Regions from separate parts of the Hydrogenophaga sp. T2 genome, predicted to be linked through region 1. Evidence: riboswitches for the same ligand, from Rfam matches in the RefSeq annotation. Region 1 holds a riboswitch; the other holds the start of a gene.
The links. A riboswitch is a leader RNA that binds a small molecule or an ion and turns the genes downstream of it on or off. The one in region 1 is predicted to bind glycine.

Region 1 (9,066 bases):
AGCCCGACGGCAAGCTCACCTTCGACCGCCTGAGCAGCGTGTTCGTGAGCAACACCAACCACGAAGAACAGCAGCCCGCCCACCTCACGCTCAAGGACGCGGGCGTGCCGGTGAAGATCAACCTCGCCAAGTACGCGGGCCCCGAGAGCCGCTACTGCCCCGCGGGCGTGTACGAGTACGTCAAGACCGAGGACGGCGCCGACCGGCTGCAGATCAACGCGCAGAACTGCGTGCACTGCAAGACCTGCGACATCAAGGACCCGACGCAGAACATCGTGTGGGTCACGCCCGAGGGCGGGGGCGGGCCGAACTACGCGGGGATGTGACGCGCCGCGGCGCGGGATGTGCGTTCGTTCACATCCCTCCGCGAAAGCCGCCTGCGGGCGGCTTTTTTGCGCCCGCATGACACGCGAACGTCATGCGGCCTGCGCAGAGTGCTGCGTCATCCGTAGCACTCCCTGCCACACCCATGCTCAACAAGACCGACAAGGGCCGGGCCGAGCTGCAACCCGGCCAGCGCACCCTGGGCCAGCGCGAGCGCGCGATCCTGCTCGTGGCCGACGGCCGCAAATCCACCGCCTCGCTGCATGCCCTCTTCCACGGCGACGGCAAGGCCATCGTCGAATCGCTGATCGCGGGCGGCTACCTGCTGGACGACCGCCCGCCGCCCGCCCCGGCCCCGTCACCGGGCCTCGCGGTGCAGGGCTCGGTCGACGATTTCAGCGGCCCGCGCTCGCTGGCCAGCGCGCGCATGTTCCTGTTCGATCTCTCGGACCGCATGTTCGCGCCGCGCGACCGGCAGATGGCCGAGCGCCTGCGCGACGCACTCCGTGAAGCGCGCGACGCCCCGAGCATGGTCGCCGTGGGCCGCGAGATGCTGGCCGAGATCGAGCGCGTCGCAGGCCGCGAGCGGGCGCTGGCGGTCAGCGCGCGGCTGGCCAAACTGCTGCCGGAATCGGCCCCGCTCGGGGTCTGAGCAACGCCACCCGCGTCGACTGCACTAGAATCCGCGGCGTTGCTCAGGAGAGAGCTCCCGCGTGGAGCCGCCGAAGGCGCAGGAGGCCGCAACGGCCCCGAACGCTCAGGCAAAAGGACTGGCAAACGCCCGCCGCAAGGCAGGCGATCCCCCCTGGAGAGAGGCCCCACACGATGCGGCCCACCGAAGGAGCAAGCGCGGCATCGCCCGCGTGAATCTCTCAGGTAAAGCGGACAGCGGGGCAGCACACGGCACGCCGTGTTTCGCCCCGCGAGGGGCCTGCCCTGCCAGCGAGTCCGCCTTGTCCTCCACCGAACTTCTCCAGACCCCGCTGCACGCACTGCACCTCGAACTCGGTGCGCGCATGGTGCCCTTCGCGGGCTACAGCATGCCGGTGCAGTACCCCGCGGGCCTCATGGCAGAGCACCAGCACACGCGCAACGCCGCCGGCCTGTTCGACGTGTCGCACATGGGCCAGCTGCGCCTGTCGGGCCCCGAGGCCGCGGCCGCCTTCGAAAGCCTGATGCCGGTCGACGTGATCGGCCTGGCGCCGGGCAAGCAGCGCTACGGCCTGCTGCTCACCGACGAGGGCACCATCGTCGACGACCTGATGTTCGTGAACCGCGAGGACCACCTGTTCGTGATCGTCAACGGCGCCTGCAAGCACGGCGACCTCGCGCACATGCAGCAGCGCATCGGCCAGCGCTGCACCATCGAACCCCAATTCGACCGCGGCCTGCTCGCGCTGCAGGGCCCGCAGGCCGTGACCGCGCTGCAGCGCCTGCTGCCCGGCGTGGAAAAGCTGGTGTTCATGACCGGCGCGGCCTTCGAATGGCAGGGCCGGCCGCTGTTCGTCACGCGCAGCGGCTACACCGGCGAAGACGGCTTCGAGCTCTCGCTGGCCGCGGCCGACACCGAGGCCTTCGCGCGCGCGCTGCTCGCGCAGCCCGAGGTGCAGCCCATCGGCCTGGGCGCGCGCAACTCGCTGCGCCTCGAAGCCGGCCTGTGCCTCTATGGCAACGACATCGACACCACCACCACGCCCGTGGAAGCCGGCCTGAATTGGGCCATGCAGAAGGTGCGCCGCAGCGGCGGCGCGCGCGCGGGCGGCTTCCCGGGCGCTGCGCGCGTGCTCGCCCAGCTCGACGGCACCGCCCCGCCCGAGCGCGTGCGCGTGGGCCTGATCGCGCAGGAGCGCGTGCCGGTGCGCGAGCACACCGAACTGCAGAGCGAAGCGGGCGAGCGACTGGGCGAAGTCACCAGCGGCCTGCTCGGCCCTACCATCAACCAGCCCATCGCCATGGGCTACCTGCCGCCGGCGTTCGCCGCCCCCGGCACCCGCGTGAACGCGCTGGTGCGCGGCAAGGCCGTGCCCATGGTGGTGGCGCCCATGCCCTTCGTGCCCAACCGCTACCACCGCGGCTGATCCTTCCCCTCATCCCCCAGGAGCTTTCCTCATGACCACCAAGTACACCGAAGACCATGAATGGATCACCGTGGACGGCAACGTCGCCACGGTCGGCATCACCCACCACGCGCAGGACGCGCTCGGCGACGTGGTCTTCGTCGAACTGCCCGAGGTGGGCAAGGCCTTTGCCCAGAAAGACGTGGCCGGCGTGGTCGAGTCGGTGAAGGCCGCGGCCGACGTCTACATGCCCGTGAGCGGTACCGTCACCGAGGTCAACGAAGCCCTGCGCGCCGACCCGGCGCTCGCCAACAGCGACCCGCTGGGCGCCGGCTGGTTCTTCAAGGTGCAGCTCAGCGACGCCTCGCAGGTGGACGCGCTGCTCGACAAGACCGCCTACGACGCCTTCGCCGCGAACAACTGACCACCGCCCCTGCCTGAAAGCCCGAGCCATGCTCATGCCCGCCGTCAAACCCCTGGGTGAACTCGAGAACGCCAGCGAGTTCGTCGCCCGCCACATCGGCCTCACCGAGGCCGACGAGGCCCACATGCTGTCGGTGATCGGCGAGGCCTCGCGCCGCGCGCTGATCGACAGCATCGTGCCGCGCAGCATCGCGCGCAGCCAGGGCATGAAGCTGCCCGCGCCCGTGACCGAGGCCGCGGCGCTGGCGGAGCTCAAGGCCATTGCGCAGCAGAACAAGCTGCTCAAGAGCTTCATCGGCCAGGGCTACCACGGCACCCACACGCCGGGCGTGATCCTGCGCAACATCCTCGAGAACCCGGCCTGGTACACCGCCTACACGCCCTACCAGGCCGAGATCTCGCAGGGCCGCATGGAAGCGCTGGTGAACTTCCAGACCATGGTCACCGACCTCACGGGCATGGCCATCGCCAACGCGTCCATGCTCGACGAGGCCACCGCCGCGGCCGAGGCCATGACCCTGGCCAAGCGCTCGGTGAAGGCGCGCGGCAACGCCATCGTGGTCTCGGGCGACACGCACCCGCAGACCATCGAGGTGATCCAGACCCGCGCCGCACCGCTGGGCCTGGAGGTGCGCGTGGCCATGTCGGGCGAGGAATGGGACCGCCTGCTTGCCGCCGACGACTACTTCGCGGCCCTCGCGCAGTACCCCGCCTCCAGCGGCTGGCTGCACGACTGGACGCAGGACGCGGCCACCGTGCACGGCAAACACGCGGCCTTCATCATGGCCGCCGACCTGCTCGCGCTCACGCTGCTCAAGACGCCGGCCGAGATGGGCGCCGACATCGTGGTCGGCACCACGCAGCGCTTCGGCATGCCCATGGGCAATGGCGGCCCGCACGCGGCCTTCATGGCCTGCCGCGACGAGTACAAGCGCAGCCTGCCCGGCCGCCTGGTGGGCGTGAGCGTGGACGCGCACGGCAACCCCGCCTACCGCCTGGCGCTGCAGACGCGCGAGCAGCACATCCGCCGCGAGAAGGCCACGAGCAACATCTGCACCGCGCAGGTGCTGCCCGCCGTGATCGCGAGCATGTACGCCGTGTACCACGGCCCTCAGGGCTTGAAGCGCATCGCGCAGCGCGTGGCCGCCTACACCGCGGTGCTGGCGCGCGGACTGGCGCAGCTCGGCCACGCCAACACCCACCATGGCGAGCAGGGTGTGTTCGACACCGTGTGCCTGCACGTGGGCGCGGCCGAGGCCGAGGCGCTCATGGCGCGCGCGGTGGCGCACGGTGTGAACCTGCGCCGCGCCTGGGGCGAGTACGTGATGGCCACGCTCGACGAAACCACCACGCGCGAAGACATCGCGCTGCTGTGGACCATCTTCGCCAAGGACGGCCAGGCCCTGCCCGACTTCGAGGCCTTCGAGAAGGGCGTGGAGCCGCTGATCCCCGCCGAACTGCGCCGCACCAGCGACTTCCTCACGCACCCGGTGTTCAACAGCCACCACAGCGAGACCGGCATGCTGCGCTACATCCGCGCGCTGTCCGACAAAGACCTCGCGCTCGACCGCAGCATGATCCCGCTCGGCTCGTGCACCATGAAGCTCAACGCGACCAGCGAGATGATCCCCATCACCTGGCCCGAGTTCGCGCACGTGCACCCCTTCGCGCCGGCCGACCAGCGCCAGGGCTACGCGCTGCTCGACCAGCAGCTGCGCCAGTGGCTGTGCGAGGCCACGGGCTACGCGGGCATCAGCCTGCAGCCCAACGCGGGTTCGCAGGGCGAGTACGCGGGCCTGCTGGTGATCCAGGCCTACCACCGCGCGCGCGGTGAAGGCCACCGCAACGTCTGCCTGATCCCCAGCAGCGCGCACGGCACCAACCCCGCGAGCGCGCAGATGGTGGGCATGCAGGTGGTGGTCACCAAGTGCGACGCCAACGGCAACGTGGACCTGGCCGACCTGCAGGCCAAGTGCGAACAGCACAGCGCGAACCTGGCCGCGGTGATGATCACCTACCCCAGCACGCACGGCGTGTTCGAGACCCAGGTGAAAGAGCTGTGTGCGCTGGTGCACCGCCACGGCGGGCGCGTGTATGTCGACGGCGCCAACATGAACGCCCTGGTGGGCGTGGCCGCGCCCGGCGAGTTCGGCGGCGACGTGAGCCACCTCAACCTGCACAAGACCTTCTGCATCCCGCACGGCGGCGGTGGCCCGGGCGTGGGTCCGGTGTGCGTGGTCGAAGACCTCGTGCCCTTCCTGCCCGGCCACGCGGCCGGCGGCCTGCCGGTGAACGGCGTGGGCGCCATTTCCGCGGCGCCGCTGGGCAACGCGGCGGTGCTGCCGATCTCGTGGATGTACATCCGCATGATGGGCGCCGAGGGCCTGCAGCGCGCCACCGAGGCGGCCATCCTTTCGGCCAACTACATCAGCGCGCGCCTCAAAGACCACTTCCCCACGCTGTACGCGAGCGCGAACGGCCACGTGGCGCACGAGTGCATCCTCGACCTGCGCGACCTGAAAGACAGCAGCGGCGTGATGGCCGAAGACGTGGCCAAGCGCCTGATCGACTACGGCTTCCACGCGCCCACGCTGTCCTTCCCGGTGGCCAACACGCTCATGGTCGAACCCACCGAGAGCGAAACGCTCGAAGAGCTCGACCGCTTCATCGACGCCATGATCGCCATCCGCGGCGAGATCGCGCGCATCGAGCAGGGCGAATGGCCGCAGGACGACAACCCGCTCAAGAACGCGCCGCACACCGCGGCCAGCCTGCTCAAGGGCGACTGGGCCCACGCCTACGGCCGCGAGGTCGGTGCGGCGTCGCTCGACGCGCGCGGCCACAACAAGTACTGGCCGCCCGTGGGCCGGGTCGACAACGTCTACGGCGACCGCAACCTGTTCTGCAGCTGCGTGCCCGTGGGCGAGCTCGCCGATTGACCCGGGGCGCGCGGGCGCGGCGGGGCGGCCGTACACTGCCGCCCTCGCCCTGCCTGCCATGAACGCGCCCGCCTTTCGGGTGTTGAGCGTCATCCCGCCGATGACGCAACTCAACACGCCCTACCCCTCCACCGCCTACCTCACGGGCTTTCTGCGCTCGCGCGGCATCGACGCCGTGCAGACCGACCTCGCGCTGGCCCTGGTGCTGCGCCTGTTCACGCCCGCCGGACTCGACGCCGTGCGCGAGCGCGCGCTCGCCCTGCCCGAGGTGCAGCGCACGGCCAGCGTGCACGCCTTCCTCGACCAGTTCGCGCGCTACCGCCGCAGCATCGCGCCCACCATCGCGTTTCTGCAGGGCCGCGACGGCACGCTCGCGCACCGCATCGCCGCGCGCGAGCTGCTGCCCGAAGGCCCGCGCTTCGCGGCGCTCGAGCAGTACGGCCACCTCAGCGGCGACGACGGCGATGGCAGCGGCGATCCGCTGGGCTGGGCCTTCGGCGCCCTGGGCACGCAAGACCGCGCGCGCCACATCGCCACCCTGTTCCTCGACGACCTCGCCGACGTGGTGCGCGACGCGGTGGACGAGCGCTTCGCCTTCGTGCGCTATGGCGAATCGCTGGCCAGCAGCCAGCCCAGCTTCGAGCCGCTCGCCCAGGCCCTGGCCGCACCGCCCACGCTGATCGACACGCTGCTGCAATCGCTCACCCTCGAGGCCCTGGAGCGCCACGCGCCGCAGCTCGTGCTGCTCTCGGTGCCTTTCCCGGGCGCGGTCTATGGCGCGCTGCGCATCGCCCAGGCCATCAAGGCGCGCTGGCCGCAGCTGCCCATCGCGCTCGGCGGCGGTTATGTGAACACCGAGCTGCGCGAGCTCAAAGAGCCGCGCCTGTTCGATTTCGTCGACGTCGTGACCCTGGACGCCGGCGAGCGCCCGCTGCTCGCACTCATCGAACACCTGCAGGGCCGCCGCGGCCCGCAGCGCCTGGTGCGCAGCTTCGTGCGCGACGCCGAAGGCGCGGTGAAGTACGTGAACCTCGCCGAGCCCGATGTGCCCTTCGAAGACGTGGGCACGCCCACCTGGGACGGCCTGCCGCTGCACGACTACCTGAGCCTGCTCGACATGCTCAACCCCATGCACCGGCTCTGGAGCGACGGGCGCTGGAACAAGCTCACCGTGGCGCACGGCTGCTACTGGAAGAAATGCAGCTTCTGCGACGTCGGGCTCGACTACATCGGCCGCTACGAGACCGCCGAGGCCCGCACCCTGGCCGACCGCATCGAGCGCATCGTCGAAGAAACCGGCCAGACGGGCTTTCACTTCGTCGACGAGGCCGCACCGCCCAAGTCGCTCAAGGCCCTGGCCGAAGAGCTGCTGCGGCGCGAACTGCCCATCAGCTGGTGGGGCAACATCCGCTTCGAAAAAACCTTCACGCCCGAGCTCGCGCAGTTGCTCGCCGACAGCGGCTGCATCGCCATGAGCGGCGGCCTCGAAGTCGCCAGCGACCGGCTGCTCGCGCTCATGAAAAAGGGCGTGACCGTGGACCAGGTGGCGCGCGTCACCAAGGGCTTCAGCGACGCCGGCATCCTGGTGCACGCCTACCTGATGTACGGCTTTCCCACCCAGACCGTGCAGGACACGGTGGACGCGCTCGAATACGTGCGCCAGCTGTTCCAGAACGGCTGCATCCAGAGCGGCTTCTTCCACCGCTTCTCGTGCACCGTGCATTCGCCGGTGGGGCTGGACCCCAAGGCCTATGGCATCGAGCTGATCCCGCTGCCCGAGGTGACGTTCGCCAAGAACGACATCGGATTCATCGACCCCACCGGCGTGGACCACGACGCGCTGGGCATCGGTTTGCGCAAGGCGCTCTACAACTACATGCACGGCACCGGGCTCGACGAAGACGTGCGCGCCTGGTTCGAGCACCTGCCCTACCCGGTGCCGCGGCCGACGGTGAAGAAGCACCGGATCGCGCGCGCCCTGGCCCAGCGCGAGACCGCCTGAGCCCGGCGCTTCACCCCCCCATCGCCGACCGCAGCAGCGTCACCCCCAGCGCCACCGCCAGCCACACCGCGATGCGCTTGAGCAGCGCCGTGTCCACCTTGCGCTCGGCGCCGGGCGCGGGGCGGTCGAAGCCCACCACCAGCAGGTGCGCCGGCAGCGCGATGGCCAGCAGCGTGAGCACGATGAGATCGATGCCCCACGAGCCGCCGGGCGTGCCCGAGTGCGATGCGATCAGGGGCCAGGCGAGCGCGGCAGCGGCGCCCGCCACGGCAGCGGTCAGGGGGGTGGGCTTGATTTTCATGGGCCGCGATTGTGCGGGCCGACCCGCCGCGTGCCTACCCGGATTCGCCCCCATACGCCCCGTGGGGCCGGCGCCAGCGCTCTACACTCGTGCGCCATGAGCCTCAAGATCACCGTCTACTCCAAGTCCGCCTGCCCGCAGTGCGATTCCGCCAAGATGCTGCTCAAGTCCCGCTCGCTGGACTTCGAGGAGATCCGAATCGACGACGAGGCCGAGCGCCTGGCCTTCTACGCCAAGTGCGGTCCCTCGGTGCGGCAGATGCCCCAGATCTTCATCAACGACCAGCGCGTGGGCGGCCTCGCGGGCCTGCAGGCGGCGCTGACGCAGCTGGGGCGCTGAGCGGCGTCAGCCCACCTGGCCAGCGGCGATCTGCCGCAGCGCCTGCTCGAACACCGCCGCGGGCTGGCCGCCCGAGATCAGGTGGCGGTCGTTGATGATCACCGCGGGCACCGAGTGGATGCCGTGCGACAGGTAGAACTGCTCGCGCTCGCGCACCTCGGCGGCGAATTCGTCGCTGGCCAGGATGGTCTGGGCCCGCGCTTCGTCGAGCCCCGCCTCGCGCACACAGGCCAGCAGCACCTCGGGGTGGCCCATGGCCTCGCTGCGCGTGTGGCAGGCCGCGAGCAGCGCCTTCTTCAAGGCGGTCTGCTGGCCGGCCTGGCCTTCTTCAGCGGCCCAGTGCAGCAGGCGGTGCGCGTCGAAGGTGTTCCAGATGCGCCCGCGACCCGCGGGGTTGAAGGCAAAGCCCACCTCGGCGCCGCGCGCGCGAATGGTCTCGCGGATCTGCGCCTGCTGCTCGGGCGTGCTGCCGTACTTCTGCGCCAGGTGCTCGCCGATGTCCTGGCCTTCGGGTGCCATCTGCGGGTTGAGCTCGAAGGGCTGGAAGGTGATGTCGGCGCCGATCTCGCCGTCCAGCCGCTGCAGGGCCTGCTCCAGCCCGCCCAGGCCGATGGCGCACCAGGGGCAGGACACGTCGGAGACGAAATCGATCTTGAGGCGTGGGGTGTTCATGGGCGCGAT
Region 2 (9,066 bases), on a different contig from region 1:
GCGCGGCCTCGATGAAGCGCGCGTTCGCGCGGCCCGCGTGGCGCTCGCGCGCCGCGGCCACCATGGGCGCGGCCACGTCCACGCCCAGGTAGTCGGCCTCACGGCCGCGCGCCACCAGGAAGTCGAGCAGCGCGCCGTAGCCGCAGCCCAGGTCGTTGATCGAAGGCGCAGCCAGGCCGTCGGCCACGCGCAGCAACTGCTCGAAGCGCAGCCACTGGCCCTGCTCGCCGTTCCAGTCCACGCCCTGCGGCGTCTGGCCGTGGCGCGCGATCTTGTCGGCGTAGTAGCCGGCCAGCGGGGCCAGCAGGTCAGGAGCGGTCATGGGGCACGTGCTTCATGTGACGGGCCGATTGTGGCCCGCAGTGGAACAGCAGGTCGAGCACGCTGAGCTCGTGCACGAAATCGCCCCAGAGCTGGGGGTAGGCGGGGTAGCCGCCGTAGTCGAACCAGTGCACGCGCAGGCCGCGTTCGGTGAACACGGCCTCGTCGAGGTAGTCGCGCGCGGCCGGGCCCGACACGTAGTCGGTGCCGCCGGCCTGGCGCACCAGGTCGGCCAGGCGCTCGCTCTTGCCCTCGGCCAGCGTGTAGTCCCACGAGTTGCGCAGCACGGTGGTGATGCCCAGGTAGGCGCACACGGCCTCGATCAGTTGCCGGTTGAGCGCCGACAGGTGCGTGTGCGGCGCGCCGAGGTAGATCGGCTCGAGCCAGGCCGCGATGGCCTCGAAGTGCGGCGCGCGCCGGTAGTTGAGCGTGAGCGCGCGCCAGTGGTCGGCGGCCCATTCGGTGCCGTCGATCTCGGTCTCGCGGATGGCCTGGTGGTAGCGCCCGCTCGCCCGCACCGGCACCGTGAGCCACTGCGGGCCCTGCGGTGTCTTGATGCGGTTGCGGTTGCGCCAGTCGCGCCGCGTGTACTGCATGTCGTCGTACAGCACGAACTCGTCGACCGAGGCGATGAGGTCGAAGTAGCCCTTCCAGGGGATGTAGTTGGACTGGACGATGGCGACCTTTTTCACCGGCGCATTGTTGCAGGTCTGCGTGGCCTCAGCCCGCGCGCCGCGCCGGCTCGAGCGGGTGCGCCAGCGGCCGCCCGCCCGCGCGCGCGCTGCCGCTCACGAGCTCGCCCAGCAGGTCGGCCGTGGCCGCGCTGAGCGTCCAGCCCAGGTGGCCGTGGCCGGTGTTGTAGAACACGTTGGCGCGGCGGCCGCGGCCCACGCGCGGCATCATGTCCGGCATCATGGGCCGCAGGCCGGCCCAGGGCACCACCTGGCGCGTGCTCACGCCGGGGAAGCATTGCTGCACCCAGTCCACCAGCGGGCGGATGCGGTCGGCGCGGATGTCGCGGTTGAAGCCGTTGAACTCGGCCGTGCCCGCCACGCGGAAGCGGTCGGGGCCGAGGCGGCTGGTCACGAGTTTGGTCTCGTCGTCGAGCAGGCTCACCGTGGGCGCGGCGGCGCGGCTGGCCTCGTCGGTGAGGTTCACCGTGATCGAATAGCCCTTGACCGGGTACACGTTGATGCGATCGCCGAGCTGCGCCGCGAGCGCGCGGCTGTTCACGCCCGCGCAGACCACGAGCGCGTCGAAGGCGTGTTCCTCGTGGCCGTGTTCGCCGGCCAGCGTCACCGTGGCGCGGCGGTCGTCGCTGCGCAGCGAACGCACCTCGCGGCCGTACACGGTGCGCACGCCCAGGCGCTCGCAGGCCGCGGCCAGGCCTTGCGTGAAGCGGTGGATGTCGCCGGTGGAATCGCTTTCGGTGTAGTAGCCGCCGTGGTAGGTGCCGGCCAGCGTGGGCTCGATGGCGCGCATCTCCTCGGGCGTCACGGCGCGGCGCTGCAGGCCGCCTGCGGCGAGCAGGCGCGACACGCGGCCTGCGTGTTCGAAGCCCTGGCGGTCGCGGTAGATGTGCAGGATGCCTTCGCGGCGGTGGTCGAAGTCGATGCCCTCGCGCTCGGCCCAGTCGAACAGGTGCGCGCGCGCGGCGATCGCCAGCCGCGTGGTCTCGATGGTGTTGGCCTCGTAGCGCGGGATGCTGGCGATGAATTCCGCGAACCAAGACAGCTTGTGCCAGCCCGGCCGCGGGTTCACGAGCAGCGGTGCGTCCTGGCGCAGCATCCACTTGAGGCCCTTGAGCAGGGTGGAGGGATGGGTCCAGGTCTCGGCGTTCGAGGCCGAGAGCTGGCCGCCGTTGGCGAACGAGGTCTCCATCGCGGCGTAGCGGTGCCGCTCGAAGAGCGTGACGGCGAAGCCGCGGCGGGCCAGGGCGTAGGCGGTGGTGATGCCGGTGATGCCACCACCGATGACGGCAAAGGATTTCATGGATGCGCTCCAGGCGTCGGACGAGGATGTGGGCAGACCGCGCAACCGCGCGGTCTGCGCCCCCTCTGTCCGGTACCTGAGAGATTCACCCTGCGCGCGGGCCGCGGCGGGGCTTGCTCCTTCGGTGTGCCGGCTGACGAAGCGCGGCAACTCTTCAGAGTGTTGAGCGCACGGGCCGGTCCTGGGGCCTGAGAGTTTCCGGGGCGGTTGCTCCTTCGGCGCCGCGCCGGGGGGCGCGGGCTCTCCCGGTCCGTGCGGGGAAATGCGGTGCGCGTGAGATCAGCCAGACGCCTTCAGGTAATCGGCCACCAACCGTGTCCACAGTTGCGCGCCGGGTTCGATGATCGCGTCGTTGAAGTCGTAGCCCGGGTTGTGCACCGAGCAGGCGCCCGGCGTGCCGGGGCCGCCGTTGCCCACGAACACGTAGCAGCCGGGCACGGCTTCGAGCATGAAGGCGAAGTCTTCGCTCGCGGTGAGCGGCGCGGCCTCGGTGTTCACGCGCGCTGCGCCGAACAGCTCGCGCGCCAACCCGGCGGCGAGCCGGGTTTCGGCGGGCGTGTTCACGAGCACGGGATAGCCCTCGCGCCAGTCGATCAGGGCCTTCACCTTGAAGCTCGCGGCCTGCAGCTGCACCAGTTCGGTGATGCGCTCGCGCAGCAGCGCGCGCACTTCGCGGTCGAGCGCGCGCACGCTGAGCTCGAGCGTGGCCTCCTCGGGAATCACGTTGTTGGCCTGGCCCGCGTGCAGCGCGCCCACCGTGACCACCGCACTGTGCAGCGGGTCCACGTTGCGCGAGACCACGGTCTGCAGCGCGGTGACGACGGCCGCCGCGGCCACCACGGTGTCGGCGGTGGTCTGCGGCATCGCGCCGTGACCGCCCACGCCCTGCAGCCGGATGGTGACGTTGTCGCTCGAAGCCATGCTGGCCCCGGTGCGGAAGTGGAAGTGGCCGGCCTCGATGCCGGGGATGTTGTGCAGCGCGTACACCGCGTCGCAGGGAAAGCGCTCGAACAGGCCGTCGCGCATCATGGCCTGCGCGCCCGCCGCACCTTCTTCGGCGGGCTGGAAGATCAGGTGCAGCGTGCCGTCGAAGTCCAGGTCTTCGGCGATGAAGCGCGCCGCCGCGAGCAGCGTCGCGGTGTGGCCGTCGTGGCCGCAGGCGTGCATCAGGCCCGCGCGCCGGCTGCCCCATTCGCGGCCCGGGGCTTCGGCGATGGGCAGCGCGTCCATGTCGGCGCGAATGCCCAGGCGGCGTGTGCCCTGGCCGCGCCGCAGCACGCCCACCACACCGGTGCCGCCGATGCCGGTGTGCACGGTGTAGCCCCAGGCGCGCAGCTTGTCGGCCACCAGGGCCGCGGTGCGGTGCTCCTGGAACGCGAGCTCGGGGTGGGCGTGGATGTCGCGGCGCAGGCGGATGAACTCGCCGATGCGCGCCGACATCGCCTGCGCGAGGTAGGGCGCGCCGGCCTCTGCGACGGCCGCCATCACTGCGCCTGCAGGTGGATGGACTTGGCGATGGCGCGGTACTTCTCCGTGTTGTCCGCGTACACCCGGGCCACGGCCGCGAGCGGCTGCGGGCGCGGAACCACCATGGCCTGGGCTTCGAGCGCGGCGCGGATCTCGGGGTCGTTGGCGACCTCGCTGAGCGCCTTGTGCAGCGCCTGCACGACGGGCTCGGGCGTGTCCTTGCGCACGAAGTAGCCCGACCAGGTGTCGAACACGAAGCCCTTGAGCCCGGGCGAGGCGCTCAGCGGCGCGGCGTTCCTGAACGCGTCCTGGGGTTCGGCCGAGAGCACGCCCACCACCTTGAGCTTGCCCTCGCTGACCATGCCGATCTGCCCCTTGCCGTAGGGCGTGATGAAGAAGTCGACCTGGCTGCCCATGATGTCCTGGAACGCGGGCGCGCTGCCCTTGTAGGGCACGTGGGTCATGGCGATGCCGGTGAGCTTGGCCAGGTGCTCGCCGAGCAGGTGGTACATGGAGCCCGGGCCCACGCTGGCGAAGGTCAGGGGCCGGCCCTCGGCCGCGCTCTTGCGGGCGAAGGCCAGCAACTCGTCGCCGTTGTTCGCGGGCAGGTCCTTGCGCGCGAACACCGCCATCGGGTTCACAGTGATCATCTGCACCAGGCGGAAGTCTTCGCTCTTGTACTTGAGCGCCGAGGCCGAGAGCGGCGCGAGCACCAGTTCGTTGGGCGAGCCCTGGAAGATCACATGGCCGTCGGCCGGGCTGTTGAGCAGCTTCTGCGCCGCGATGCCGCCGCTGGCGCCGCCCAGGTTCTCCACCACCACGGGCTGGCCCAGGTGCCTGGCCAGCGTGCCGCTCAGGGTGCGCGCGATCACGTCGGACACACCACCGGCCGGGTAGGGCACGAGCAGCGTCACGGGGCGCGAGGGGAAGGTCTGGGCGAGGGCGGCGCCGGTCAGCGCGAGGCCGGCCAGAACGGCCGCGGTGCGGCGGAGGAAGGTGCGTTTGCAGGCGGTCATGGCGGTGGGGGGTGTGGGCGGGTTGCCTGTCCGATGAGCAGGTGAGCGGCATGCTAGGCAGCGCCCTACCATGTGTCCAATGCATTATTTTCTTGATAATGATTCAAGAAGCGCATTCGCTTGACCGGGGCCCCGCATGAACATCCGCCACCTCGAACACTTCCTGGCCGTGGCCGAAACCGGCTCGTTCAGCCGCGCGGCCGAGCGGCTGCACCTCACGCAATCGGCACTGAGCCGCAGCATCCAGTCGCTCGAGGACGAGGTGAGCGGGCGGCTGCTGGACCGTGTGGGCAAGCGCAACGAGCTCACGCCGCTGGGCCGTCAGGTGGTGGAGCGCGCGCGGCGCATCGTGCTCGAGGCCTCGGAGCTGCGCCGCGGCGCCGAGCTGATGCGACAGGCCAATGCGGGCGCGGTTCGCGTGGGCCTGGGCTCGGGGCCGGGCGCCCTGCTGATGACGCCGCTGATGTGCCACATGGCGCAGCACCACCCGCAGGTGCGCGTGCGCGTCGTGCGCGCGCCCACCGAGCTGCAGCTCGTGAAGCTGCGCACGCGCGAGCTCGACGCGCTGATCGTGGACATGCGCGCGGTGCCGCCCGAGCCCGATCTCAACATCGAGCCCGTGGCCGAGATGCAGGGCGGCTGGATCGTGCGCGCGGGGCACCCGCTGCTCGCGCAGCGCACGGTCACGCTCGACGACGTGCTGCGTTACCCGATCGCGTCCACGCCGCTGTCGCACGAGGTGGCGCGCCAGCTCGCGGCGCAGTACGGCGGGCGCGCCCTGCCGGCCCGCATCGTCACGCTCGAATGCGACGACGTGGAAAGCATGATCGACGTGGTCGAGCGCACCGACACCGTGTTGCTGGGTGTGCTGGCCACGGCGCGCGAGCGCATGGCCGCGGGCGCGCTCGCGGTGCTGCCGGTGCGCCCGGCGCTGCGCGCCACGGCGCGCTTCGCCTATGTGACGCTGGCCGGCCGCAGCGAAGCGCCGGTGATGGCCATCCTGCGCGAGTTCGTGGCGCAGCGCATGGTGGACTGAGCCCGCCTCACTGCACGATGCCGCGGTCCTTCAAGGCCCGTATCTGCGCGTCGCTCAGGCCGATCTCGCGCAGCACCGCGTCGCTGTCCTGGCCCAGCGCGGGCGCGTTGCGGCGGTGCCCGCCGGGCGTGGCCGAGAGCTTGGGCACGATGCCCGGCACCGTGAGGGCGCTGCCGTCGTCCAGGCGGATCTGCTGCAGCATGCCGCGCGCCTGGTAGTGCGGATCGGCCGCGATGTCGGCGATGGTGTAGATGCGGCCCGCAGGCACCGCGGCGCCATCGAGCGCGGCGAGCACCTCGTCGACGCTGCGCTCGGCGGCCCAGTCGCCGATGGCCGCGTCGAGTTCGTCCACGCGCTTGACGCGGCCCGCGTTGTCGGCCAGCGCGGGGTCGGCCGCGAGGTCGTCGCGGCCGATCACCTTCATGAGGCGGCGGAAGATGCTGTCGCCATTGCCCGCGATGATCGCGTAGCCGCCGTCGCGGCAGCGGTAGGCGTTGGTGGGCGCGATGCCCGGCAGCGCACTGCCCGCGGGCCCGCGCACCGCACCGAAGGCGCTGTACTCGGGCAGCAGGCTCTCCATGCAGTTGAACACCGCTTCGTAGAGCGCCACGTCGATCACCTGGCCGCGCCCGCTCGCGTGGCGGTGCTGCAGCGCGAGCAGGATGCCGATCACGCCGTGCAGCGCGGCCAGCGTGTCGCCGATGCTCACGCCCACGCGCACCGGCGTGCGCCCGGGCTCGCCCGTGAGGTGGCGCAGCCCGCCCATGGCCTCGGCCACCACGCCGAAGCCCGGGCGTTCGCGGTAGGGGCCGCTCTGGCCGTAGCCGCTGATGCGCAGCACGATCAGCCGCGGGTTGAGCGCCAGCAGCTCATCGGGTCCGAGGCCCCAGCCTTCCATGGCGCCGGGGCGGAAGTTCTCGATCAGCACGTCGGCCTCCTGCGCGAGCCGGCGCACCACGTCCTGCGCCTCGGGCTGGCGCAGGTCGAGCGCGAGCGAGCGCTTGTTGCGCGACTGCACCTGCCACCAGACCGAGGTGCCGTCCTTGAGCAGGCGCCACTGGCGCAGCGGGTCGCCCGTGCCGGGCGCCTCCACCTTGATCACCTCGGCGCCGAAATCGGCCAGGGTCTTGGCGGCGAAGGGGCCGGCGATGAGCTGGCCGAGTTCGATCACCTTGAGGCCCGCGAGCGCGGCGGGCGGCAGGGGCGGCTGGGGGGCGGAAGCGGTCGTGTCGGACATGGCCGTAGTGTCCCCCAGCCGGCGCCCGATCAGCGCTTGAGCACCAGCGGCTCGCCCACGCGCTCGCGCGCCACGTCTTCGGGGTGGAAGGGCAGCGTGGGCCACTGCTTGGCCGCGTACAGGCGCAGCTGGTCGGTCTGGTGCGGCGAGGCGGGGTTGGTGCTCTGGCCGTAGGTGAGCAGGGCCTGGGCCACCGGGCCGCGCTCGTCGAAGGTCACGGTCTGCACGTAGCTGGTGCCGTAGTCGATGCGCAGGCCGCGCGGCGAGATGCCCGGGCGCGCGCGGTCGCCGATGTTGTTGAGCGTGCCCTCGATCTCGTCGCCGCCGTGCACCGGGATCGCCGCGTCGCTGAACACCGCGCGCTGCACCGCGCCGAGCTCGGCATCCGGTGCGAAGCCGGCGTCGCGCACCTTCTTCACCGCGCCGGCCAGCGCGTCCCACACCTTGGCCGCGGTCGCCGCGTCGGCCAGGCGCAGGCCGCTGGGCGTGTCCACCGGGCGCGCCTTGTCGTAGGGCACGCGGTACACGCCGGGCAGGGTGCTCGCCGTGCGCCAGAACTCGCGGAACAGGTGGGCGCCGCGCGCGCTGGCGTCGTTGCGGTAGCCGCCGCGGGCAAAGGCCTGCAGCGCGGCGCAGCCCTCGCGCAGGTCGGCCGCGGGGTTGGCGAGCGCCTTGCAGCCCTCGAGCAGGTCGGGCAGCACCAGACGCGCCATGAGGTTGCGGTTCTCGAACAGCTGGGCCTGAATGCCCGTGAGCGTGACCTTGCCCTTGCCGATCATCTCGGGGATCTCGATCAGCCCCGAGCGCGTGCGCGGGCGGCGCAGCACGTCGTCGCCCACCAGCGGCGAGATCGCGGGCCAGCTCACCGCGGGGTGGGTGTAGAAGAAGCTGTCGTTGCTGTTGTGCACCCAGTCGGTCCGCTTCACCGCGGCCAGGCGCGCGGGCGGCGTGAGGCCGGGCACGGGCGAGGCCGGGTCCTTCTTCCAGTTGCAGTCGCTGCGCGAGCCGTCGAGCACCACCAGGCCCGCGGCCGGCAGCACGGCCGCGGCCGCGCGGCTCGGGGCGCAGCGCTGCAGCTGCGCGGCGTCCACGTCGGGCACCACGCTCATGTCGGCGTAGAAGGCCTGGCCGTGGCGGTCGGCCGCGATGGTGTTGACCCAGGGCGTGCCCAGGTTGCCCAGCGCCTGGCGCAGGTCGTCGACGCTGCGCGCGCGCGCAAAGCCCAGGTAGGTTTCGGTGCTGCGCAGGCCGCCGGCGTTGGCGTCCTGCAGCGCGTAGGCGCGCTCGGCGGTCCAGTTCAGGCCCGCGCGCGGGATGGCGAGCACCGGCCCGTAGTGCGTGTTCCACACGGTGTGCGTCTTCTCGCTCACCTGGCCGTCCTCGCCCTTGACGCGGTAGCGCACCGCCTTGGCCACCATGTCGCGCGGCTGGCCGTCCAGCAGGTAGCGCGTGGGCTGGCCGGGCACCAGCGCGAGCTCGTGCAGCGTGAAGCGCTTGCCGGTGGACACGGTGTGCGACCAGGCCACGTCGCGGTTGAAGCCGATCTGCACCAGCGCGGCCAGGCCGATGCTCGCGCCCATCACGTCGAACTGGCCCGGCACGGTGAGGTGCATCTGGTAGAAGCGGCTCGGCCCCACCCAGGGGAAGTGCGGGTTGCCCAGCAGCATGCCGCGGCCGTTGGCGGTGGTGTCCTTGCCGAAGGCCCAGGCGTTGGAGCCCAGCGGCGATTCGAACAGGCCGGCCTCGCGCAGGTAGGCCTGGGCGCCGGCCACCTGTTCGGCGAGCCGGGCGGCGTCGGGCGCGGCCGGCGCGGCACCGGTGCGCGCCGGTGCGGCCTCGGCCTTGGGCGGGGCCGCGCCCAGGATGGCGTCGGCCAGCGCGCCCGCGCCGGCCTGCACCTGGATGGCCTCGGTGGCGCGGTAGTAGTCGGTGAGCGCCATGGGCCGCACCCAGGGCTGGCCGTTGCAGGCCGCGGGCAGCTTGCCGGCATGGTCCTG

Region 2: linked by a shared signal. The riboswitch ahead of WDZ95_RS04235 (D-amino acid dehydrogenase) and the one ahead of gcvT (glycine cleavage system aminomethyltransferase GcvT) in region 1 are both predicted to bind glycine.

Annotation. Positions count from the first base shown of each region.
Region 1 is NZ_JBBHZJ010000004.1:495,311-504,376, forward strand. It holds gene WDZ95_RS12605 (FAD-dependent oxidoreductase) at 1-326, shown strand, start outside; gene WDZ95_RS12610 (hypothetical protein) at 470-976, shown strand; glycine riboswitch at 1,011-1,106, shown strand; glycine riboswitch at 1,120-1,223, shown strand; gene gcvT (glycine cleavage system aminomethyltransferase GcvT) at 1,278-2,402, shown strand; gene gcvH (glycine cleavage system protein GcvH) at 2,434-2,805, shown strand; gene gcvP (aminomethyl-transferring glycine dehydrogenase) at 2,834-5,743, shown strand; gene WDZ95_RS12630 (B12-binding domain-containing radical SAM protein) at 5,802-7,745, shown strand; gene WDZ95_RS12635 (hypothetical protein) at 7,756-8,046, opposite strand; gene WDZ95_RS12640 (glutaredoxin domain-containing protein) at 8,143-8,385, shown strand; gene WDZ95_RS12645 (DsbA family oxidoreductase) at 8,392-9,057, opposite strand.
Region 2 is NZ_JBBHZJ010000002.1:133,882-142,947, reverse strand. It holds gene WDZ95_RS04245 (class I SAM-dependent methyltransferase) at 1-322, opposite strand, end outside; gene WDZ95_RS04240 (WbqC family protein) at 309-1,013, opposite strand; gene WDZ95_RS04235 (D-amino acid dehydrogenase) at 1,042-2,313, opposite strand; glycine riboswitch at 2,369-2,481, opposite strand; gene WDZ95_RS04230 (M20 aminoacylase family protein) at 2,593-3,798, opposite strand; gene WDZ95_RS04225 (Bug family tripartite tricarboxylate transporter substrate binding protein) at 3,798-4,796, opposite strand; gene WDZ95_RS04220 (LysR family transcriptional regulator) at 4,933-5,832, shown strand; gene WDZ95_RS04215 (CaiB/BaiF CoA transferase family protein) at 5,840-7,069, opposite strand; gene WDZ95_RS04210 (penicillin acylase family protein) at 7,099-9,066, opposite strand, start outside.